Regions from separate parts of the Alkalibacterium indicireducens genome, predicted to be linked through region 1. Evidence: riboswitches for the same ligand, from Rfam matches in the RefSeq annotation. Region 1 holds a riboswitch; each other region holds the start of a gene.
The links. A riboswitch is a leader RNA that binds a small molecule or an ion and turns the genes downstream of it on or off. The one in region 1 is predicted to bind thiamine pyrophosphate.
Positions count from the first base shown of each region.

Region 2: another riboswitch for thiamine pyrophosphate. It lies ahead of thiM (hydroxyethylthiazole kinase); the one in region 1 lies ahead of ABFX15_RS09690 (YkoF family thiamine/hydroxymethylpyrimidine-binding protein).
Region 3: another riboswitch for thiamine pyrophosphate. It lies ahead of thiT (energy-coupled thiamine transporter ThiT); the one in region 1 lies ahead of ABFX15_RS09690 (YkoF family thiamine/hydroxymethylpyrimidine-binding protein).
Region 4: another riboswitch for thiamine pyrophosphate. It lies ahead of tenA (thiaminase II); the one in region 1 lies ahead of ABFX15_RS09690 (YkoF family thiamine/hydroxymethylpyrimidine-binding protein).

Region 1 covers NZ_BAAADA010000172.1:927-4,287, reverse strand. Annotated here, with positions in the region: gene ABFX15_RS09695 (ECF transporter S component) at 1-374, opposite strand, end outside; gene ABFX15_RS09690 (YkoF family thiamine/hydroxymethylpyrimidine-binding protein) at 374-1,000, opposite strand; TPP riboswitch at 1,042-1,146, opposite strand; gene ABFX15_RS09685 (GNAT family N-acetyltransferase) at 1,242-1,760, opposite strand; gene ABFX15_RS09680 (AAC(3) family N-acetyltransferase) at 1,794-2,600, opposite strand; gene ABFX15_RS09675 (hypothetical protein) at 2,687-2,833, opposite strand; gene ABFX15_RS09670 (hypothetical protein) at 2,878-3,006, shown strand; gene ABFX15_RS09665 (glycerate kinase family protein) at 3,078-3,361, opposite strand, start outside.
Region 2 covers NZ_BAAADA010000058.1:7,349-10,709, forward strand. Annotated here, with positions in the region: gene thiM (hydroxyethylthiazole kinase) at 137-973, opposite strand; TPP riboswitch at 1,044-1,141, opposite strand; gene ABFX15_RS04000 (insulinase family protein) at 1,402-3,361, opposite strand, start outside.
Region 3 covers NZ_BAAADA010000078.1:4,577-7,937, forward strand. Annotated here, with positions in the region: gene cls (cardiolipin synthase) at 1-1,439, opposite strand, end outside; gene thiT (energy-coupled thiamine transporter ThiT) at 1,530-2,096, opposite strand; TPP riboswitch at 2,187-2,292, opposite strand; gene ABFX15_RS04970 (ribonuclease J) at 2,319-3,361, opposite strand, start outside.
Region 4 covers NZ_BAAADA010000139.1:339-3,699, forward strand. Annotated here, with positions in the region: gene tenA (thiaminase II) at 152-820, opposite strand; TPP riboswitch at 1,126-1,227, opposite strand; gene ABFX15_RS08290 (undecaprenyl-diphosphate phosphatase) at 1,305-2,132, opposite strand; gene ABFX15_RS08295 (PTS sugar transporter subunit IIA) at 2,326-2,832, shown strand; gene ABFX15_RS08300 (flavin reductase family protein) at 2,988-3,361, opposite strand, start outside.

The sequences.
Region 1 (3,361 bases):
AGCATCGATACTTTGTAAGTGTATTTTTCATAGCGAGTAGCGAAGAAGGCCAGCTCGACACCCATGCCCTGAATAAAAGCAGAGATCAGTACGATTGCTCCGAACATATTGCCTAAAAGGATTTGCACGAGTGCAGTGGCCACTTCAGTGACAACACCGACTACCGGCTTTCTAATCATGTAGGTCGTGACAAGGGCTGCCGAGTACCAGATACCATAAAAGGGTTCATAGCCGAGTATGCCGAGTCCCATCGGTGTCAGTACAGCAGTCAAAGCAGTTCCCGCATATACAGCCATTAAAAAGACAATCCCAAAAACGACGGCAATCAAAGACATCAACAAATAGTCGCGAAGACTTAATGGTTTTCTGTTCATTAGATTTCTCCCTCCGGTACGTTACAGTGCAAGGTGAATTGACTGATGTAGTGACTGACTTCACTGCCGACTGTGTGCGACACATATTCCAGATAGTCGAAGACATCCTGTGCGCTGCCACCCAGATTCGTTCCGTAATGACCAGAACCTGTCACCACACCTCTATCGATCCCTTCGTTGACGACCTTGGCAATAGTTGCCATATAGTTGTCAGAGCCCATTGGGTAAAGGGCAAACTTCCCGATTACCGGAAAATCGATTGCTTCTGTTTCGGCCTGATTGACTCTTGGATCGTCAAGTTCCAGTGTGTAGTCACTGTCCGTATCTCCGGGACACCCTTTTGAAATAGTCGATTCGAGAGTCATATGAACCCCTTCCTTGTAGGCATACAAAAAGGCAGCCTTCAGTGCATCGAATACCGCTTCTTCTTTCCCACGGTAAACTGTTGAAATATGGTCGGTCTGTGCCCAGACTTTCGATAGATCGACCTGCTTGATCGCACCTAAAATGATCGATTTGAAATCGTCACTCATCGGCGATAAATTGAAACGTGCGCCTGTAATTTCCAAAGTGGAACCAGGCTTTCCGACTGAACAATTTCCGTAGTTGACATAGTTTTTCTGCATGAAAAAAACTCCTCCTAACGAAAAAAAACCATAGGAAAGAGCCATAATATATAAGATACTTCCTACGCAGCCATTACGCTGATCAGGTTACTGGTCTGATATACATCACTCTCAGCCTCCAATTCGAGACTCCCAGGATCTTCCGTATTTAATTTTGTTGTACCACAATGACTATACCAATTTGACGAACAGAATACAATACATTTTTAACTGCTTTCATCTGTTTTCTGCCCCCCCTTGTCTAACTGAGGCTTTTAAGCATAATCCAGTCCGTCTGCTCGTCGTTCCCCATGAAAAAGGAGTGACTCCCTACTTTCTTGAATCCTTTGGCTTTATAGAATGCTTTCGCAGGCTCGTTATGTTCCCAGACACCCAGCCAGATGCTCGTGCAGCCCTGTTCTTCAGCTGTCTCGACTGCCTTGTTTAAAAGACTCGTCCCCAACCCTCTGCGCTTGAATCCAGTACGGATATAGATCCGTTCGATTTCCAGTCCATCAGGATCGATGTCTTCCGTTCTCGCTTCTCCTGCATTCAGTTTCAGATAACCGGCCAGTTCATCGTCTGCATATAGAAAGTAAAATCGTGACCCTTCTGTGGCGAGCTCCTGACTCAGCTTCTCTTTTGTACAGGCTTTGGACAGGTAATCTGTCATGTTTTCTTCTGTGTTGTCTTTTTCGAACGTATCTGTAAAGGTCTCGATACTGATAGCCTGAAGGGTATCCAGATCCTCTAGTCCAACCAATTTAAAATACGTGCTCATTCGGTTCTCCCCTTTTGCTTAAGAAGTTTATGTCTATTTTCTAAGTGCCGTAAAGTGTCTGGTCGACTGATCGACCGCATCTCTGACCCGGTAAAGTCTGGCTTCTGCTTTGCCTATTTTTCCGATTGTAACTAGACCATTTTTCTCGAGCTCGTTTCCAATGGCACTAAACTGATATTCATCCAATTCGATGTCGTCATATGTCCGCCAGACTCTGATACCTTTTTCCAGGATGGCTGTCCCTTCAGGTTTGAGTGTCGGATTCGGTGCACGGTATTCGCCTAAGTGCATGGCCGTTGAGGTGTCATAATCCGTTCCGACTGCCAGAATCAGGGCATTCTCGTCATAAAGTTTTTTGAGCGGCGAGCCTTCACCCAGTCCAAAGTTCAGAGAGTGACCTGACGTGAGTTGATCAGCGTTCTTTCCCCAGGCTGTAAAAGAGACTGCCGGATGACTGCTTCTTCTGACATTCGGATACGAACGGAACAGATTGGCCACTACACCCATATACGGGCAAGGTGTCTTTTCGGGATCAAAGGCCGGCATCGTTTCGCGAATGGTGTCCCACCAGCTTTCAGGGACTGGCGGATACTGCCATTTTGACGGCTCGCTCCAGTCACCCGTCTGAGACGGCATGACCAGCGTCCCTTCTCTTTCATCGATTACCGTCATCAACGCATCAACGAAGGCCTGGGCTCCCCCATTTACCCAGCCGACTTTTGACAATGACGTATGAACAAGGACTATGGCATCTTTCTTCAGCCCTAAATTTATCATGTCCTCCGCTAGTGACTGCACGGTGTGTGGCCATGCCGTATTTTTGATCAGTTCTTCTCCCATAGGGACCACTTCCTTCATCTGCTCATTTATGTATGAAAAAACGCCCGAACACATCGACCGGTCCAGGCGCATGATTCTTATTCAGTTTAATCTTCTGACGGCACGATTTCAATGGTTTCTGATGCCAGCTGCAGCTTATTATCAGAGGCCTTGATCCGTCTGAGAATGGTCCGGAACAGCTCATCTCTGACTTTTCGTCGTTCTCTCGTTCCGACAATGTACCTCAGGCTCACTTTTACCCAGTTGTCATCAAAAGAGACAAAGACCTGTGGCTTGAGTGACGTATTCTCAATTCTATACGATCACACCGGTTGTCATCACTAATTCGGTTGATTATCAGGACATTTTGAATCTTACAAATCTAGATGTCGACTTTGGCGACAAGATCATTCGTGCCATGCCTTAATAAAAATTGACAGGCAAAAGCGGATCGCTTCCTTGATGGGAGAAGCGGTCCGCTTTTTTCAGTTATCTGAATCAGGTTGCATCAATGAGTTTAAAGGCACGCCTGACTGCTCGTTCCAGTAGCTCAGGTCCTTTGTCCATCGCTTCTTTCAAAGTCATCGGTGCGTCCACGATCGGCAGGACAGCTTGGATGTGCTCTTCAGGAACATCTGCCAGACCTTCTTCGATTTTTCCGGCAAACAGAATCACAGGAACCTCATCCTCCCGGCACATGCGGCTGATCCCTACAGGAACCTTACCTTGGAGAGACTGGGTATCGAATTTTCCTTCTCCAGTAATTACCAGATCTGCATCAT
Region 2 (3,361 bases), on a different contig from region 1:
CGTCTATATATAAAGTATACCAAATGAGAATGACATTAACCACTTCAAGCTATCGCTTGACCGAAATTCATCTCCCACTTTCACTGGTGCTTCGTACCCATACGTTTAGAAGTGGGAGACTTCTTTCGGAATTACGTTAAAATCCCTCCATTTCAAAATGATAGTCTGCAATGTCTTCGGGTGTTGCCTTGTAGAGTTCATCTAAAAAGGCCACTTGAAAACTTGCGGGTGCATCGGTTTGTTCTTCAGCCCGCTCCCCTGCCAGGTTGAAGACTGATACGGCGGTCAAGGCAGCAATGAACGGTGTACTGGACGTCAGATAGATCGAAGCAGCTCCGCCTAGTGCACATCCGCCACCAGTGATTTTTCCGAGGAAATGGGACCCGCCCCGGCATGTAGCCACATATTCCCCGTCAGTGACCAGATCGATTTCTCCTGAAATGATGACTGCTCCGTCTGTCCAGCGGGCGATCGATACAGCTGCGGCTTTTGCTTCATCAACGTGATTGGTCGAGTCCACGCCTCTGACTTTAGATTCACCTTTCCCTCCTTCAAGATGCCATAATCCTGCAAGTGCGATTATTTCTGATGCATTTCCTTTGATGATGTCCGGTTTGTAATCCTTGAAAAGTTTCAGCATGGCTGTGCGCAGTTGGCCTATCCCGATAGCGACCGGATCCAGTACCCACGGTTTATCCTCTTTTTTCAAAGTCTTTACAGCTAGCGGAAGCGTCTCTTCATAATTTGGAAGCATCGTTCCCATATTGATGTAGGTGGCTCCTCCTGCTTTGGCCAGAAACTGACCTTCATCCGGGAGGTAGACCATGGCTGCCGATCCGCCTACTGCGATCTGTGTATTGGCCACAAGGTTGATCGTGACAGAATTGGTAATCGAACCGGCCATCGGGTTCGTCTCTTTGACGTCAGTGACTGTCTGTCTAATCTGTTTTCTGATTTCTTCAAGTCGGGTCATCTTTTCATCCTTTCGATCGACACAGAACAAAAAAGATGCTCAGTCGTCATGACAGGCATCATAAGGGAGTGAAATATGGTCAATTAATCCCTACGATAGTCTGAACTAACAGGTTCAAAGGGTCAGGCATAACCTTCTCAACTCGTCTGAGTCCCCCTTCAATTTAACTAAGCTATGCTTTTTTTGATCATGTCTTTAATCATTTCCTTAATCTAAATGAAGTGTAACATAAAGAACTGGACAGTATAAAGTAGAAGCCAATTATATAATAATAATGAAAAAGGGGATGGGAAAAAAGTCACCTTTTAGTAATAATTTATAAATCTGAGTAATTAAAAACACCGTCAAATCAAGGATCATTTTTCCTAGATTTGACGGTGTCTTCTAATTCAGCTAGTTATTTCCCAGCCCCATTCCCTAAAAGTGATTTAGTACAGTTCATAGACTGCGTCGAACAGGTCTTTTTCCTTATCGATTTGAGTCTTGTTCCCGATGACTGCCACAGAGCGGTTCTCAAGCACCGCCTGATACGCGTCAGCCAGATCATTTAATGACTGAGCGTCTGCAGATAGAATCTCTGCTTTCAGACGTCGGATGTCTTCACTGGTCAATCCTTGTTTGTATCTGGAGAAGGCCGTCATCCCTTTATTACGGGCTGATTTAGGCTGTTCCAGTGGACTGAGCGTCCCGATGATGTACTTCAGCAGTTCAGATTCCGACAGATCGATCGACTTGACGAAATCAGGCAGACCGGCGTAGGTTTCCAATGTCTTAGTGATGTTCGGATCCCGGTAGGAAGCTAGCGCAACATTGCCGTTTCGGCGATGCATATAAAGCGAGCCGTACGCGCCGCCTTTTACTCGGATCGTGTTCCACAAGTAGTCATATCTGAAGATAGTAGACAGAAGCTGAGTTGCTCCGTTAAATTCCAGGTGGTCCGTTGCGTCCGCAGCAACTGCGACATAGTTGACGTCCTGTGCGGTCACAAACGCTTCATTCTGCTTCTTACCTGCTTCATGGCTGACCGCTGCCCCTAGAGGACTGTCCTCCAAGTCTGCAAAGGCGTCTTTCAGTGCCTCTTTGACTTTAACACTCTGTTCTTTGTCTCCAATATATAGGGCATTCAGACGACGTTTGTTTAGTAGCTTGTCCAGTAAGGCTAATAGGTCAGTGCTCAGGCTAGACTCATTTTCTGATTTAAGCTCATCACGTGTCGCTTTCAAGTAATTGAACTGATCGATGCCGTTCAAGTGTTCACCCAACTTAGATAGAGGCTTCACTTGGCTCAAGGCACGGTTTGCCGCAATGACATGGGCTCTGAAGTTTACACGGTTCTCAAAATCAGAAATATAACTCTGGATCTGTTTCAGAATCTCGCTCTGATTATCGAAGCGAGTAGTCGTCATGATCTCTTTCATCAGATCAACGAGTTCTGTCAGCTGTTCACTCAGTGCCTTACCGCTCAAGACGAAGTAAGGGGTGAGCTTGCCTTCCTGATCTTCATATATCGTGACGGTTCCGTTGATGCCACCGGTGTGGGTATCCATTTCCGTCTGAAGGGCAGCTGCATCGTACTTATCGGTGTCCAGTTCACCAAGTAAATCACTCAGAAGACTCAAAGCAGCATAGTCATCTGCAGAAAAGTCACTGATGTCAAAGTAGAGACTGACATAATCGATGCCTGACGTGAACTGCTCGGAATAATAGAATTCCGTTCCGTCAAACAATGAATCGATGGCCAGAGGATAGTCCGGTTCGTCCGTTGTCAGATCGTCTCTTGTCAGCGTTGGAATCTTCTCCAGGTCTTCCGGTCTGTCCGGTGTTTCCTGACGTTCGATCAGCTGCTGCGTCTTGTCAACGATTGCCTGCAGCTCTTCCTCAGACAGTCCGGCTTTGAATTTCTGAAGACTTTCCAGCGTCTGTGCTTCCTGTTTGTCGCTCTTTCCAGGTTCAGCTTTCAGAATCAGTTCGACCCGGTGTGTATTATTCAGAAGTTTGCGTTCGATCAGCTTTTCAAAGTATCCGTCTTCTGCAAGCTCAGCCAGTTCTTCAAGGTATTTGGAGAACTGCAGGCGATCAAAAGGCGAATGGTCATACAGCCAGGTGCTCAAGGCATTGATCGCATAAATGACGCCACGCGGGTTGTCCTCAGAAATTACGGCTTCTTTTGTCTGGAAGGTAATCTTGTTTAAAGCAGCCTTTACTATAGCCTGGTCGAGTCCCTTGTCGACGATATCTTTAAGTGTGCTCTCGGTCACTTCCTTGAATCGGTCAAGATTCTTGCTGTCTGCATATTTGGCAGAAATAATGAAGGCTGTCGGATACCCGATATCTGCTACATCACTTTCGATATCTCCACCTATCTCAGCATCCAAAAGAGCTTTTTGA
Region 3 (3,361 bases), on a different contig from region 1:
AAAAGCCGGGAAAACTGCTGTTTGAAAATTTCCCATCTGGAATAATTTTTGATCATGTCTTCTGTCAGTAAATACGATTTCTTTTCATCCTCTTCAAAAAGTCTGACCTGTTTTTTGGCGAGGTAACGATCATAAATAAATGCATTGACTTCAAAATTCAGACGGAAACTTCTTATATCAAAATTTGCAGTCCCTACTGATAAAATCTCACCGTCTATCACAATAACTTTGGAATGAAGAAATCCATTGTCGTAAATATGAACTTCTGCCCCACTCTTTACCAGTTCTTCTGCGTAGCTTAGAGTGGCACGATAAATAAATGGATGATCCGGCTTGTTAGGTATCATCACTTTCACTTTGATGCCTGACAGGATGGCTATTTTGATTGTTTCCATCAATGCTTCATCAGGAATGAAATAAGGTGTCTGGATCAAAACGGATTCTTTAGCCATACTGATCATTTTGATGAACCCTTTCTTGATGGCATGCATCTCATTGTCCGGACCACTGGAAACGATCTGCATATCTGTAGACCCTTTTAGACTTGAAAACGGGAAATAAACTTCCCCATAGTTTACTTGCTTGTCTTTAGATGATGCGTTCCAGTCCATTAAAAATCGAGTCTGCAGAGTAAGCACACCATTTCCCTCTATTCTTAGATGGGTATCTCTCCAGTAGCCCATTTTTTCGTACATACCCAGATAATCATCGCCAACGTTAAATCCTCCAGTGTAGCCGACTTTTCCGTCAACCACTACGATTTTCCGGTGATTTCTATAGTTTAGACGCAGGTTGATCAGGAAAAATTTCGAGCCGAAAAACGGTTCAGCATGGCCGCCGTATGTTCTCAGTTTGTTGAAGAAATCTTTGCCCAGTACTCGGGCACCAACCGGGTCGTACAATACTTTGACCTCAACTCCCTGTTTCGCTTTTTCTTCTAGAGCCCTCAAGAGTCTCAGACCTATATTATCCCCTCTAAAGATATAATACGTCACATGAATATGATGCTCTGCTTTCTCAATATCTCTTATGAGCTGGTCGAATTTTTCCTCTCCATCACTTATAATTCTTACTTTATTGCCTTTTGTTAAAACAGCCTGATTACTTTCCAGAAATAAACGGACCATTTCAAATGTCTTATCCTGATAATTTGATTCAGGAACATCAAGGTTCTCTGATTCGATCAGACTCTTCTGTGACTCGACCAGCTGAGGCATCCCGATGCGGTCCTGACTTCGAAGATCAAAAATAGATTCCTTTGATATTTTTCTTCCTAAAAACAGATAGATCACAAATCCGAAACCTGGCAGCATCGTAATGACCAGCAGCCAGGCCCAGATCGCTGCGATGTCCCGTTCCTTTTCTTTAAACACAGTAAATATGGCTAAAGCCGAGTTCAGAAAAATAAACCCCCAGAAAATCGTGCTTAAAATCGTCATACAGGTCTCCTTCATACACTAAGGTAATGTTATTTATCTTAGTGTACATTAGCCTGTAACCTCCTGTCCACTATCTTAAGCCGGCAACAGTTATTTCCCTTTAGGAACAAAAATCAGTGGAGACCGGTCATACAGCATCAGCAATACGATCATGGTCACTAAGGCGGTCGAGATCATACTCAGACCGTTCATGACTAGAGAAAATGTAAAGGCACTGAGTCCCCATAAAGCATAGTCTCCCCAGAATATCCAGCCGGCTATAAAGTGCCAGAAATACCGAGCGGCAGCTCCAACTAGAACAGCAGCGACGATAGTCATGTTTACCCGTTTTCCTTTCTGGTTTCTGATCCCCTCAAGAATGTCTTTGGAGTAGAATCCGGCCAGCCCAATGCTCGCATAGGTGATTGTGTATTCAATAATGACTTGATACACATTCAGCATGTATACCGATCCTGTAACAAAATGAAGGATCCCCCATAAAAAACCGGCAAATATCCCTGGCCCCAAACCTCTTCTGATAGCGTAGAAAGTCAACGGAATCATGCCTAAGGAAACACTGAATGACGACCCTATTCCTGAGGGAATCCAGGAGAGCACCATCCCAAGTGCGGCAAATAAAGTCCCTTCAAGATAGATCCTCAACTGTCTGTTCTGCATAAAAAAATCTCCTCCTCTAGTTAGTTTACTGAACTAGGGAAGGAGATTATGACATTTATGAGAGCGCGCTTGTGCCTACTCTGATCTGTCGATCTCAGTTAAGTACTCTTCCTGCGCACGTATGAACGTACAGGTTCTAAGGGTCTGAACTCACAGTTCACTCTCAGCCAATATATTGACTCCCCTAGTACAGTATCTGATATTTAATTATATACAAAATAATTATCTCGTAAAGCGTCTGTTCTGATTGACTTCCATAATTACTGGAAGAATGATCGGTCTTCTCTTCGTTTTCTTGAACAGGTGGTTATTCAGGCCTTCACGAATATCCTGTTTGATTGAACCCCAGTCAAAATCGTTATGCTTGAGATTTTTTTTGACTATACTCTTCACTATTTCCGTCGATTCATTAATCAGATCCTGACTCTCTTTTACAAATACAAATCCGCGCGTAACGATATGAGGATCAGACACGATACGCTGCTTTTTACGGTCGATTGTAACTACTGCAACGAAAATACCATCTTCTGACAACAGACGTCTGTCACGCAAGACAATGTTCCCGATATCACCGATACCTATCCCGTCGATCAGTGTATTATCTGCAGATACCTGTCCGCTTTGTGTCATTTTATTTTTAGCATAGCTAACGACGTCACCATTACTCAAAATAAAGATATTCTGATAAGGGATTCCTGTCTCATTTGCCAGGTCTGCATGGGCAGCAAGCATTCTGTATTCACCCTGAATCGGTATGAAGTAAGTCGGTCTCAGCAGGTTGATCATCAGCTGCAGATCATTAGGCGTCGCATGCCCGGACGCTTTCAGTCTGCTGGATAACTTGACTACTGTCCCACCGGCTCTATAAATCAGGTTTTCTGTCTCAGCTACCATGACTTCCATTGCTGTAGATGGGCTGGTAGCAATAAACACAAGATCCCCTTCTTTGATGTTCACCTGATCATGATTAGATGTAGCCATACGGTTGAGTGTTTTGATTGGCTCACCCGCTGATCCCGTTTCGAGAACCAGAATTTCGTCGTCATCATATTTATCGATTTTACTGATAGGTTCAATCAGATGTTCATCAGGCAGTGTCAGCTTGTCAAGATCCATGGCTGTTTCTAGAATAGCTTCCAGGTTCTTTCCAGTGATGAACACTTTTCTACCTGAACTGTGCGCCGCATTTAAAACCTGCTGAATTCTTAAAATATTGCTTGCTACTGCAGCCACGATAATCCTGCTGCTGGTATCCTGAAAGATAT
Region 4 (3,361 bases), on a different contig from region 1:
TGTATGGGTATGGACATTTTAGCTTTTGGATTGGATGAGTAGGCTGTATGATGAGTCTTAGAACACACTCAATTACAATCTCGACCTCGAGTAGGGTCGTAAACTAGCTGACCAAGTCAATTCCACCTGTTTCCTCACTCAGAACGCTTACTCAGACCGGCCACTTTTCAATCTCATATGCCATATTCCAGAACATCCATTCCAGCTGACAGCTTTTGACAAAAGCTTCCTTCATGATGGCTTTCTCAGTGTCAGAAGCTGTTTCGGCATAAGCATCAAGACGTGTTCTGAATGTATTGATAATCGTATCCACTTCATTTTTTGCATAGAAGGAAATCCATTCAGCAAAAGGATGAGCCTCATCTATAGAAAAATTCTCTTTAAGGTAATGAGCGATTTCCAGATACGTCCACGGACAAGGGAGCAGAACAGCGAGGATCTCTCCAAAACTTCCTCGCTGGGCGACATCAAGCATGTGACGGGTGTAATGATGGGCAGACGGTGCTAGAGGTTCGTATTGCAAATCTTCGTATCTGACACCAGCTACCTGACAGAAATTAGTGTGAGGATGTACTTCAGCATCCAGAATAAAAGTGATCTGATTGTTAAAAACTGCCATATCTTCTCTAAGTACACTTTTTGAAATAGCTATACCGTATACTTGATTAAAGGTATTTAAGTATTCAAAATCCTGTTTGACATAGTGTATAAGCTGTTCAGCTTCAAGCTTTCCAGATCCTATTCCTTGTACGAATGGATGTCTGAAAATAGACTGGAATATTGAATCAGCTTCTTGCCTTAATTCTTCGGTAAATGACATGGTTTAGCCTCCAGTAGTATGGTAATTACAATTTGCGGACTTTATGGTCTCTGCTTAAAAGAACTATAGCTGACGGGCAGACGAACCAAAAGAACAAGACGAACAAGAAGAACACCGACTGAGAAAAGCGGACTGATACAGGAAGTGAAGGGCGCGAGAAGAATGGGAATGGATCTACGCATTTAACTTCATCAATATATTTAAGTTATCTGACTGCAAAAAAAGCCGCTCTGCTAATCTGCAGGGCGGCATAACTTAAAAGTCATGATGAACGTTGGAGAGTCGTTTAAAACACTCCATACATAATGATCTAAGCTCCACTTCCCTACGCTGGAGTTAACCAGATCAGGTTCCAAGGGTCAAAGCATTGCTTTTCTCAGCCGTCAGCGGCTCCCCTAGTGAAAGAGATATTCAATTATCTTTCAAAGTCATTATGGCATATGTGTCCTCGTATCGCAAGAAAAAAGGAACAGAACTAAATGATTTACCCAATCAGCCAGAAGTATCCGATGACGACGAAACCTACAGCTATCCTGTACCAGCCGAATGAGCTGAAGTCATTTCGACGGATATAGTTCATTAGGAATTTGATTGCAAAGATTGATACCAGGAAAGATACAATACAGCCGACGATCAGAATGAGCAATTCTTCTAATGTGAAAGTAAAGCCGAAACCCAGCAGTTTGATCAGACTTGCACCCATCATCACGGGTATGGACAGGAAGAAAGAATATTCAGCAGCAATCGGACGGGCTGTTCCAATAAGGATGGCCCCGACAATAGTTGCACCTGAACGGGATGTACCTGGAATCAGAGCAAGCACCTGAAAGAAACCAATCATGAGGGCGACTTTATAATTTAAATCTTCCCAAGTTGCTATAGTTGGAATCTTTCCTTCATTACGTTTCTCTATTACGATAAATGCGACCCCATAGATGATGAGGGCTACTGCTACTGTAATCCAGTTATAGAAAAGGTCATGGATGGCATCTTCAAACAGTATGCCGAATACTCCTGCAGGAATGATACCGATAAGTACTTTGTACCAAATATGCCAGGTTTCTTTTTTCTGCAGATCATTTTTACCTGAGTCAAAGGGGTTAAGTTTTTTAAAATAAAGCAGAACTACCGCCATAATGGAAGCCAGCTGAATGACTACAAGGAACATTTCCTTGAATTCGTCAGTAGTATTAAGTATGAGAAACTCGTCTACCAGGATCATGTGTCCGGTGCTGCTGACAGGGAGCCATTCTGTAATTCCTTGTACTACGCCCAGTATGATGGACTTTATTAATTCTAATAACACAGTCATATCTCCTTTTAGTTAAATTCAACTCTTCCATCTTAACAAAAACAGGCGTTAAAAAACCATAAGAATATGAAGAATTCATCACAAAATCTTTTTAGTTTTTGTTTACACTAGGATGTGTTACTATTATTTATAGAATACGTATAGGAAATTATGTATACTGTCAGCACAAAATATTAAGAAAGTAGGGAGAAATATGGGAGTATTTGACTTTTTAAAAGGAAAAGGGAATGAACCTAAAGAAACGAAAGTCGTATTAAGCAACCCTGTTAATGGAAAAGTTATTCCAATCGATGAAGTGGATGATCCGGTCTTTTCACAGAAAATGATGGGAGACGGGTTTGGTGTTGTACCAAGCGATGGCGACATCTATTCACCAGCTTCAGGTAAGGTTGTCAGTGTCTTTCCGACTCAGCACGCAGTTGGACTTGAGCTGGATAACGGCATAGAAGTTCTGATTCACATCGGTATCGACACTGTAGAACTTGAAGGCGGACCATTTGACACTTTAGTCAAAGAAGGCGACACGGTTACACCGGAAACTAAAATTTCTACAGTAGACCTTGAAGGCCTGAAAGCTGCCGGTAAAGAAAACACAGTCATCATCGTTTTCACCAACATGGATCAAGTAGGAGATTATGACCTGTCAACTACTGGAGAAACCCAAAAAGGCGCAGAAATCGGTTCTGTTTCTTCTAAATAACACACTAAAAAAGCCTCGGAAAGGATATTCTTGAGGCTTTTTTTTTGATCTCTAGTGTGTATAAATACCAGCGTTCATCACATTTGTGCCAGGCAGTTCAGCTGATCGGAAAATTTACATTCAGAATCAGCGAGATAAATCTGACTAATGCTCAATCAGTTCTGTGGCCGAACAATGGTAAATACTTTTCCTATTTCAGAATAGGCATTTCCAGACAATCGAGCCACTGGTTCAAGGTGTTCGGGGAGGATATATTCCTTCTCAGAATCATATACGGCTGGATCGATGTGCACATCGGTCACTTTAAGAAGGAAGTGGTCGGTTACAACCTCTCCAGATTCGTCTACGATGGGAATATGCTGATACAGAGTGGTTTCAAAGCGGATCAGGGCTTCTCTGATTCCAGGGACTTTAACGGACGAACTGTCGACTAATGAGAGATCTGTCCGGTCCAGCTCGCTCTCATCAGAGGCAAGAGGAGCAGATGTCTCATTCATATCTGTAGTTAGTGATTTACTCACGATATGAA